DNA from 2 places in the Streptomyces sp. NPDC014801 genome. Region 2 is predicted to be linked to the other one. Evidence: riboswitches for the same ligand, from Rfam matches in the RefSeq annotation. Region 2 holds a riboswitch; the other holds the start of a gene.

Region 1 (5,223 bases), on a different contig from region 2:
CGTACGCGACGACGCTGGCCTTCCTGCGCCACCGGGGCCGCCGTGGCCGCGCCGGCGCCGACTTCGGCGTACGGGAGAGCGAGCTGCTGAACGAGCTGTGGCGCCTGAGGGAGGTGGCGCGCCCGGCCCTGGAGTACGCGGCCCGCGCGGCGGCGCCCCCGGTGCCGGTGATGCTGCCGTGGCCCGCGCACCCCTGGCCGGCCCACGCCCCGGCGCCCCAGCCGTACGCCACGCGTCCGGCGCACCCGGCCGCCGCCTACCCCGCCCCGGCCTACCCGGCGTACAACCCCTACCGGTCGTAAGGGACCGGGCCGGGGCCACGCGCCGGGAGAAGGCGGGAAGGGGGCGACGGGAGGAGACGGGGGAACACCCGTCGGCCGGACACCCGTCAGCCGGGTCCCGTCAGGCCGACGCCTCCGTCAGCCGGGTCACCTCGGCCTCCGTCAGCTTCAGGTCCGCCACGCCCAGCAGCGCCGGGAGCTGGTCGACCGTGCGGGCGGAGGCGATGGGCGCGGCGACGGTCGGCCGGGCCGCGAGCCAGGCGAGGGCGACGGTGGCGACCGGGGCGTCGTGGGCCGCGGCGATCTCGTCGAGGGCGGCGAGGACCCGGCGGCCGCGCTCCGAGTCCAGGTACCGCGCGGCGCCGCCGGCGCGCGGGCTGTCCACGGTCGTGCCCGGCCGGTACTTGCCGGTGAGGAAGCCGGAGGCCAGCGCGTAGTAGGGGACGGCGGCGAGGCCGGCGCGGTCGGCGACGTCCTGCAGCTCGCCCTCGTAGGTGTCGCGGGAGACGAGGTTGTAGTGCGGCTGGAGCGCCACGTACCGGGCGAGGCCCTCGCGGTCGGAGAACTCCAGGGAGGCGCGCAGGCGCTCGGCGGAGATGTTGGAGGCGGCGATGTGGCGGACCTTGCCGGCCTGCACCAGCTCGTCCAGCGCGCCGATGATCTCCTCGACCGGGACCTCGGGCTGGTCGTAGTGGGTGTAGTAGAGGTCGATGCGGTCGGTGCCGAGGCGGCGCAGGGAGGCGTCGGCGGCGGCCTTGATGTTCGCGGCGCTCAGGCCCCGGTACTCGGGGTGCTGGCTGACCTTGGTGGCGATGACGACGTCGTCGCGGTTGCCGCGGGCCTTGACCCACTTGCCGATGATCGTCTCGGACTCCCCGCCCTGGTTGCCGTCGACCCAGGCGGAGTAGGCATCGGCGGTGTCGACGAAGTTGCCGCCGGCGGCGGTGTAGGCGTCGAGGACGGCGAACGAGGTCGCCTCGTCCGCGGTCCAGCCGAAGACGTTGCCGCCGAGGGCGAGCGGGAAGACCTCGAGGTCGGACGAACCGAGCTTGCGAAGAGCAGTCATGCCCCGTTTCAACGCACCGGCGTGAACGACCCATTCCGCACGCGAACCAACAGCATGTAAAACACGAACGCCCGGCGACGCCCGACCGGCAGCCCTGACGTCGGGGGGGTGTCGTCAGGACCGCCGGGGACCGGGAACCGGGCGAGGGCCAGGCGGGCGGAACCGGGCGAGGCGTCAGGGCGTGAGGGACCGGGCGAGGCGTCAGGCGGGAGGAACCGGGCGAGGGGTCAGGGCGTGAGGCCCTTGTCCCGCAGCCACGCCATCGGGTCGATGCCGGAGGCCTGCCCGTCGGGGTGGACCTCCAGGTGCAGGTGCGGGCCGGTCACGTTGCCGGTGGCGCCGACCCGGCCGATGACGTCGCCGGTGGCGACCTTCTGCCCGGCGCTGACGCTGATCGACGACTGGTGGCAGAACCACAGCTCGGTGCCGTCGTCGAGGGTGAGGATCGTGCGGTAGCCGTAGGAGCCGGCCCAGCCCGCCTCGGTGATCGTGCCACTGTGGACGGCCTTGATCAGCGTGCCGGTGGGGGCGGCGAAGTCGAGGCCCGTGTGGTAGCCGGAGGACCACATGGAGCCGGCCTGGCCGAAGGTGGAGGTGATCGTGTACGAGGAGGTCGGCAGCGTGTACTGCTTGGCCAGCTCGGCGAGGCGCTCGGCCTCGGCCTTCTTCTTGGCCTCCTCCTCCGCCTTCTCCTTCGCGGCGGCGGCCTTGGCGGCGGCCTCCTTCTCGGCCTTCGCGGCGGCCTCTGCGGCCTGCCGGGCGACGGCGGCCTCGGCGGCGGCCTGCGCCTTGACGTCGACCTGGACCTGCTGCGACTCGGCCTGCGCCATGATGCGGTTGCGCAGCGCCTCGCCGGCGTCGGTGGTGCCCTGCGCGCCGGCGTCGGAGCCGGCGGCGATGTCGCTGAGCGGGGTGGCCGAGCCCTGCGGCCGGTCGTCCTCGTGGTCGGAGATCAGCGAGCCGACGGAGGGCAGGTCGGGCATGGAGATGGACACCGGCGGCTTGCCGGTGTTCGCGCTGGCCATGCCGCCCGCGCCGACGGCGGCGATGACGCCGACGCCGAGGACGGTGGAGCTGCGGGCGAGTCCGCCGCGCTGCTTGGCGACGCGGTGCCGGCCGCGGACGGGACGGACGGAGTCCTCGGTGGGATTCCACTCCTCCCACGGGCCCTCGTCGGTGCGGTGGCCGCCGTAGACCAGGGTCTCGGGGCCGTGCTGGCTGGGCACGAACGGGGCTGTCGGGGCAGGCCGGTTGGACGCCACGCGGGCGTACTCCTTTCCTTCCGTCTCGCCTACCGGGTTAGCTGACGGGTTCGGAGCAGGAAGGTCTCCTACGCGCGTATACCGCTCGTCGTCGGACGGCGGCTTCCGCGTGATTCACCCCAAGGTGGTGGTTCCCCGGTTCCCTACGGGATTCGGCGCGTGAGCACGGAGCCGTCTCTTGTGACGGCTGGGACGACCGCGCTGCGTTATCGAACGTTAATAGACCCGGTGGTCGGATTCCAAGCCGTTCGGCTTGATCATTAACTTTTCCGGCCGGCACTTACACGCCACGACCGGTGCAAACCGGGCGACTTGACCGCCCCTCAGTCGTCAGGTTCAAAACCTGGTTTCGGTGATGGTGCGTCAATTGTTATCGGAGGGGGTTCGCCCGCTCACCCAGGGTGACCCGTCAGGGGCGGCGTACGGCGAGCAGCGCCATGTCGTCCGTCATGCCGCCGCCGGAGTGCCGGCGCACATCGTCGGCGACGGCCTGCAGCAGGGCACCGGGCTCGTCGACGACCCGGCCCGCCAGGCGCGCCTCGACGTCGTAGAACCGGCCGTGGCGGTCACGGCTCTCGGAGAGGCCGTCGGTGTACAGCAGCAGGGTGGCGCCGCCCGGGAAGCCGGTCTCGTCGGCCCGGTCGGAGCCGGGGCCGAGCTCGCCCATGCCGAGCGGCAGCGCGGGTTCGGCGGGCGGCAGCGTGCGCAGGGTGCCGTCCGCGTGCAGCAGGACCGGCGGAGGGTGGCCGCGGTTGAGGATGCGGACGACGCCGTCGCCGTGCGGGAGTTCGGCGAGGACGGCGGTGGTGAACCCCTCGAAGGCGTCCAGTCCCGCGCGCCGGGCGCCCTCGCGGGACAGCGCCCGCTCCAGCCGCAGGGCGACGTCCTCCAGAGTGGCCTCCTGCTCGGCGGCCTCCCGGAACGCCCCGATGACCACGGCGACGGCGGCCACCGCGCCCATGCCCTTGCCGCGCACGTCCCCGACGATCAGCCGGACGCCGTGCGGGCTGTCCTGCACGGCGTACAGGTCGCCGCCGATGAAGGCGTCGGCGCGGGCGGCCTCGTAGCAGGCGGCGATCTGGAAACCGCCGATCCGCTCGGCGGGTTCGGGTAGGACGGCCCGCTGGGCGGCCTCGGCGACCTCGCGGGCGGAGGCGAGCTGCTCGCTGCTGCGGCGCGCGAGCGCGTTGATGAGCACGGCCAGGGCGGCGACGGTGGCGACGGTGGCCAGTTCGGTGACGGCGTCGGTGTGCCACACGATGCCGAGCGTGAGGTGCAGCGCGAACACGACGAGCACGGCCGCGAGCCCGGTGACCACGGTGCCGCGCCGGCTGTAGAGCGGGGCGGCGACCAGGGGCGCGGCGGTGAAGAAGGGGGCCGCGGTGAACTCCGACGGGGTGCAGTAGTCGTACACGCCGCCGACGACGATCAGGAGCACCGGCAGCACCTGCGCGAAGGCCCGCACGAACGACACCCGCCGTCCCGCGTCGGGCCGCGGTTCCGGACCGTTTGCCGGCCCGGGCTCCGGCAGGGGGTCCAGGACGACGGGAGTGTCACCGGCGGGTGTGCAGGGCCCACCTCCGGTCCGGGAGTACGGCCCGTCCTCCGTCGCGTCTGCAGGCCGCACCGCTCGTCTCCCACCGTCCTTGTCCGCCGTCGTTCCGCCTGTCAGGTTTCCCGGTGCGGGCGCGCACGGCGAGCGGTGAGGGCCGACCGGATGACACCGGCGACGGTGGCCGCAGCCGGGGAGGAAGGTAAGGACGGCGCACGGAGCCGGAGGAAGGGAAAGACGGCGCCCGGAGCCGTGGAAGACCAAAAAAGGCGGCGGCCGGGGGTGGACGAGAAAAAACCGAGGGCCGGAAACCTTTCGGCTTCCGGCCCTCGGCCTTCAGTAGCGGGGACAGGATTTGAACCTGCGACCTCTGGGTTATGAGCCCAGCGAGCTACCGAGCTGCTCCACCCCGCGTCGTTGTGATTCCAGTGTACGGCATCCGCGAGGCGGCTCGCGACGAGGTTCCCCGGCGGGCCCGCCCGACCCCTCTCGCGGTCAGACCACGCAGCGCTCCGTGAGGTCCGCGAGCGGCAGCGTGTGCTGGGTCTGCAGCACCTTCGCGCGCAGGTAGCGGACGTTGTGCGGGGTGGGGAAGACACCGGTCGGGACCCGGTCGCGGACGTCGAGCCCGAGGGCGCGCAGCTGGCCGGCCTTGTCGGGATTGTTGGACAGCAGGTCCAGCGTGCCGATCCCGAGGGCGGTGAGCATCTGCGCGGCGGCGGTGTAGTCGCGGGCGTCCTCGGGCAGGCCGAGGGCGGCGTTGGCGGCGTAGGTGTCCAGGCCCTGGTCCTGGAGGGCGTAGGCGTCGAGCTTGTTGTAGAGCCCGATGCCGCGCCCTTCCTGGCGCAGGTAGAGCAGGATGCCGCCGCGGTCGGCGATGCGCTCGACGGCCTCGCGCAGCTGGGGGCCGCAGTCGCAGCGGGCGGAGCCGAAGACGTCCCCGGTCAGGCACTCGGAGTGCAGGCGGACGAGCGGCACGCCACCGGGGTCCCCGAGGACGACGGCGAGGTGCTCCCGCCCGTCGGCGAGGCCGTGGAAGGTGACGAGCTCGGCGTCGGCGCG
Region 2 (5,223 bases):
GCCGGGGGTGTAGCCGGCCTCCTTGATGGCCTCGAGGATGAGGTCGAGGGCCTCGCGGTTGGAGCCGAGGTTCGGGGCGAAGCCGCCCTCGTCGCCGAGGCCGGTGGACAGGCCCTTGGACTTCAGGACCTTCTTCAGGGTGTGGTAGACCTCGGCACCCCAGCGCAGGGCCTCGGAGAAGGACTCCGCGCCGATCGGGGCGATCATGAACTCCTGGATGTCCACGTTGGAGTCGGCGTGCGAGCCGCCGTTCAGGATGTTCATCATCGGCACCGGCAGCAGGTGCGCGTTCGGGCCGCCCAGGTAGCGGAACAGCGGCAGGTCGCTGGCCTCGGAGGCGGCGTGCGCGACGGCGAGCGAGACGCCGAGGATGGCGTTGGCGCCGAGGGAGCCCTTGTTGTCGGTGGCGTCCAGGTCGAACATGGCCTGGTCGATCAGGCGCTGCTCGGTGGCGTCGTAGCCGACCAGCTCCGGGCCGATCTGCTCGATGACCGCGAGGACGGCCTTCTCGACACCCTTGCCCTGGTACCGGTTGGAGTCGCCGTCGCGGAGCTCGATGGCCTCGAAGGCGCCCGTCGAGGCGCCGGACGGGACGGCGGCACGGCCGGTGCTGCCGTCGTCGAGGCCGACCTCGACCTCGACCGTGGGGTTGCCTCGGGAGTCCAGGATTTCCCGGGCTACGACGACGTCGATGGACGGCACGAGCATCTCCTTCGTGGATGTGACGCTGAAAGTGCGGGGCTGGTGAGCCTTGCGACTAGAGCCTAACCGCCCCGGGGCCATCGGCCAGCCGACCGCCCGGCCCGTGGACAGACAGACCGTACCTATTGTTCACCGTCGGAACAAAGGGGGGTGGGCTTTCTTCTGAACTCCACAAGACAAAGCCCCGCCCCGGTGCGTACGGGGGAAGACGCACCGGGGCGGGGAGCCCGTGGGGACGGGGAGCGGCCCTTGGACTGCGGGCTGCGGGCTGCGGGCTGCGGCTTACTTCAGGTGCAGCTGCTGGCCGGGGAAGATGAGGTTGGCGTCCTCGACGATGTCCTTGTTCAGGTCGAACAGCTTCTTCCAGCCACCCTGCACGTGGTGCTTCGTGGCGATGGAGCTGAGGGTGTCGCCGGTGACGACCTTGTACTCGCCGTCGCCCTTCTTGACCTTCTTGCCGGTCGGGGTGGTGACGGTCTTGGTGGACTTCTGGGTCTTGGCGGCCGGGCGCTCGGCGGAGCGGGAGGCGCTCTGCTGCTCCGTGGAGCGGGTGGTCGTGCTGCTCTGGCCGCTGCTCTGCGAGGTGCTGCCGCCACCGCTGTACGGGGTGCTCGACAGGCCCTTGCCGCAGACCGGCCAGGCGCCCTTGCCCTGCGAGGCGAGGACCTTCTCGGCGACGGCTATCTGCTGCGCCTTGGAGGCCTGGTTGGCCTGCGGGGCGTAGGCGGTGCCGCCGTACGCGGCCCAGGTGGAGGCGGAGAACTGCAGGCCGCCGTAGTAGCCGTTGCCGGTGTTGATGGACCAGTTGCCGCCGGACTCGCACTGGGCGACCGCGTCCCACTCGGAGGCGGTGGCGGCGGAGGCGTTGCCGGCCGCCATCAGCGGGGCGGCGACGGCGGCGCCGGTGACACCGGCGAGCGCGATGACGCGGGTGGTCTTGGACGGACGACGGTGCTTGCCCTTGCCGGAAAACAGCATGGATGGATCCCCTCACCGACGCCTGCGAGGTGAGCTGTCGGGTTCGGGCCGGTTGAGTTGCCCGGCCACCCCTCCCCTGGGAGGCGTGGCTTCACCCCTAGCCGCTCCGGCTCAACTGCCGGGCGCGGCGCTTACCTTGGGTCCCCCGCTCCTGCCTGCGGCGCGTGACGCGACGACTGTTCCCGTGCGGCCGCTGGCAGGATTCGGCGTTGCGGCCGGCCGGGGCTCGCGGTGGCGAGCGGTCACGACCGTAGACACGCGTTCGGCCGAATTTCAAAGACGATCACGGCTTCTGAGACTCATCCCACACTTTCACCAAACCGGACATTCGCCTCTAAAACCGGGCGTCAACTACCGCTGCATTTCGCCCGTTTCGCCCCCGAAGGTCAGTGTCTGACCGGGGACGATGTGGCTCGGGTCGGCGCCGATGGCCTCCCGGTTCTGCGCGTACAGCGCGCGCCACCCACCCTCGACGTCAAGGGAGTCGGCGATGGAGGTGAGGCTGTCGCCGTCGCGCACGGTGTAGCGCGAGGCGTGCTTGCCGGCCGTGGGCGCCGCGCTCGCCTCGGCCGCGTCCTCCTGGGCGCTGACGCCGCGATGACGACCGCCACCGCCGAGCGCACCGGTGTCGACGAGCCCCGAAGAGCCGACGATCTGGCGCAGGTTGTCCGGATCGTCGTCGTTTGCGGCACCCGTGGAGGCGCTGCCGGACGGCTGGGCCGCTCCGGTGCCGGAGCCGGCGGGCGTACCCGCCTCGGCCGTGCCGCCCGCGGTGGGGGCGGAGGACGACGGGGTGTCAGACGGCGTTCCGGAGGCGCCCGTGGAGGGCTGGGTGGACGGCGTGCCGGACGACGTTCCGGAGGAGTCGGACAAGCCGGGCGAGTCCACCGAACCGGAGGTACCGGAGGATCCGGAGGAACCGGTGGAACCGGTCGAGGAGGAGGAGCCGGTCGAACCGGACGAGGCCGAGCCGCCGCCCGTCGTGTCGCCGGGCACGCCCGTGTCGACGTCCGCCGAGGAGGAGTCCTCCCCGAGGCCCGAACTGATGCCGCACAGCGTCCAGTGGCCGGCGCCCTCGGCCGCGAGGACCTTCTCGGCCACGGCTATCTGCTGCGAGCGGCTGGCGAGGTCCGGCCGGGCGGCGTACTCCAGGCCGCCGTGGCTCTCCCAGTCGTCCTGCGACAGGTGCAGACCGCCGAAGAGGCCGATGCCGGGGTTGTCGCTCCAGCGCCCGCCGCTCTCGCACTCGGCCACCTTGTCCCAGGTGGCGCCGTCGGCCGCGTGGGCGCTGGCCGCGCCGAGCAGCGGGATGGCGATGGCGGAGCCGGTCACTCCGGCCGCGACGAGGAGTGCCGGAGCCTGACGGGGGCGACGGTGACGACCGTTCCCGGAGAGCATGCGGGGACCTTTCGCGAGACAGCAGTGACCGGCGCGACGCCCGAGGTACCGGCGTCGCGCTGACGAGTGAACGTATCGGCAGACGATCGTCAGTCACAAGTTCATGCCGCGCAGATCACGTGAAGATCACAGAGTTGAAGGCGTGTCACGTTTGTGGTGACGGACCGTCACAAGCACCATGGGCTCTGCACGACCGGTGGGGGTGACCTGGGGGCTTTCCGGCCAGGAGGACACGTTGTACCGGCACACCCGACTGCCCGGCGCGTCCGCCGGCTACCTCGCCGCCCGTGAGGAACTCCGGCTCGCCGAGATCGAGCTGATGCGCCACCGCGAGAGGGTCGCGGCGCAGCGCCGGGCCCTGCCCGCGGGGCCCGCGGTGGAGGACTACGTCTTCCTGGAGGGACCCGCCGACCTCGCCGCCGGCGACGAACCCGTCCGCGAGGTCCGGCTGAGCGAGCTGTTCACCGCGCCGGACCGGGCGCTCGTCGTCTACCACTTCATGTACGGCAAGCGGCAGACCAGCCCCTGCCCCATGTGCACGCTGTGGATCGACGGCTTCGACGGCGTCGCCCGCCACCTCGCACAGAACGCCGACTTCGTCGTCGTCGCGGCCGCCGGCCCGGCCGCCCTGCGCCGGCACGCCCGCGACCGGGGCTGGTCCCGGCTGCGGCTGCTCAGCTGCGGGGACAGCACCTTCCAGTACGACCTCGGCGCCGAGGACGAGGACGGGGCGCAGGACTCCACCGTGTCCGTCTTCACCCGGGACGGCGACGGCACGGTCCGTCACTTCTACTCCGCGCACCCGCGGATGGGCGAGGACATCCAGCAGCGCGGCATCGACCTGCTCAACCCGGTCTGGCACCTGCTCGACCTCACCCCCCGCGGGCGCGGCGACTGGTACGCGGGCCTCGACTACTGAGCGCGCGCCGGGGTGAACTCCACCGGCAGCGTGCGCAGGCCCCGCATGATGAGCCCGCCGCGCCAGCGCAGGTCCGCCGGGTCGGCCGCGAGCCGCAGGTCGGGCAGCCGGGTGAGCAGCGTGGCGAGCGCGGCCTGGCCCTCCAGGCGGGCCAGCGGGGCGCCCAGGCAGTAGTGGATGCCGTGCCCGTAGCCGAGGTGCTGGTTGTCGCGGCGGGCCAGGTCCAGCACGTCCGGGTCGGGGAAGCGGGCGGGGTCGCGGTCGGCGGCGGCCAGCACCACCAGGACGGGGTCGCCGGGCGCGATGTCCTGGCCCCCGATGCGCAGCGGTTCGGTGGCGAAGCGCCAGGTCGCCAGCTCCACCGGGCCGTCGAAGCGCAGCAGTTCCTCCACCCCGCTCTCCAGCAGCGCGCGCTCGCCGCGGGCCAGGGACTCCTGCAGCAGCTGCCGCTGCCCGGGGTGGGTGAGCAGGGCGTAGGTGCCGTTGCCGATGAGGTTGACGGTGGTCTCGAAGCCGGCGAAGAGAAGGATGAACGCCATCGCGGCGGCCTCGTTCTCGGTGAGGTGCTCGCCGTGGTCGGAGGCGCGGATCAGACCGGAGATGAGGTCCTCGCCGGGCGCCGGCTCGGCGGGCAGCGCCTCGCGCTTCTTGTGGATCAGCTCGGCGAGGTAGCCGCGCATCTTCTTCACCGACCGGGCGACCCCGCCCCGCGGCCCTCCGCCGTGCCGGATCATCATCCCGGCCCAGTCCCGGAAGTCGTCCTGGTCCTCACGGGGGACGCCGAGCAGGTCGCAGATGGCGTAGATGGGCAGCGGGAAGGCGAACTCGTGGATGAGGTCGGCCGTGCCGCGCCCGGCGAAGCCGTCGATGAGGTGGTCGGTCAGCTCCTGCACGCGCGGCGCGAACTCCGCGACCCGGCGCGGGGTGAACGCCTTGCTGACCAGCCGCCGCAGCCGGGTGTGGTCCGGCGGGTCGATGTTCAGCAGATGCGTCATCAGCTCGGCCTTGCGCTCCCCGGGGATGCCCGTCTTGCCCTTGGCGTGCGCCGGCTCGTCGTGGTGCGCCGGGTTCTTGCTCAGGCGCTGGTCGGCGAGGGCCTGCCGGGCGTCGGCGTACCGGGTGACCAGCCAGGCCTCCACCCCGCTGGGCAGCCGGGTGCGGCGCACGGCCTCGTGCGCGCGCAGCCAGGCGTACGCGGGGTAGGGGTCGGCGGCGAACTCCCAGGT

Evidence for each region. Region 2 has a riboswitch for cyclic di-AMP ahead of ACF1AL_RS28215 (transglycosylase family protein). Riboswitches for the same ligand answer to the same signal wherever they lie in the genome.
Region 1: it holds a riboswitch for cyclic di-AMP, as region 2 does, so the genes downstream of both, ACF1AL_RS33595 (M23 family metallopeptidase) here and ACF1AL_RS28215 (transglycosylase family protein) in region 2, are expected to answer to the same signal.

What each region holds. Positions count from the first base shown of each region.
Region 1 covers NZ_JBIBXG010000015.1:222,367-227,589, reverse strand. The annotation lists gene ACF1AL_RS33605 (PrsW family intramembrane metalloprotease) at 1-302, shown strand, start outside; gene ACF1AL_RS33600 (aldo/keto reductase) at 403-1,347, opposite strand; gene ACF1AL_RS33595 (M23 family metallopeptidase) at 1,575-2,609, opposite strand; cyclic di-AMP (ydaO/yuaA leader) riboswitch at 2,621-2,777, opposite strand; gene ACF1AL_RS33590 (PP2C family protein-serine/threonine phosphatase) at 3,019-4,236, opposite strand; tRNA gene ACF1AL_RS33585 (tRNA-Met) at 4,502-4,575, opposite strand; gene ribA (GTP cyclohydrolase II) at 4,657-5,223, opposite strand, start outside.
Region 2 covers NZ_JBIBXG010000012.1:89,727-94,949, forward strand. The annotation lists gene eno (phosphopyruvate hydratase) at 1-702, opposite strand, end outside; gene ACF1AL_RS28215 (transglycosylase family protein) at 985-1,680, opposite strand; cyclic di-AMP (ydaO/yuaA leader) riboswitch at 1,685-1,853, opposite strand; gene ACF1AL_RS28220 (transglycosylase family protein) at 2,032-3,078, opposite strand; gene ACF1AL_RS28225 (DUF899 family protein) at 3,314-3,997, shown strand; gene ACF1AL_RS28230 (cytochrome P450) at 3,991-5,223, opposite strand, start outside.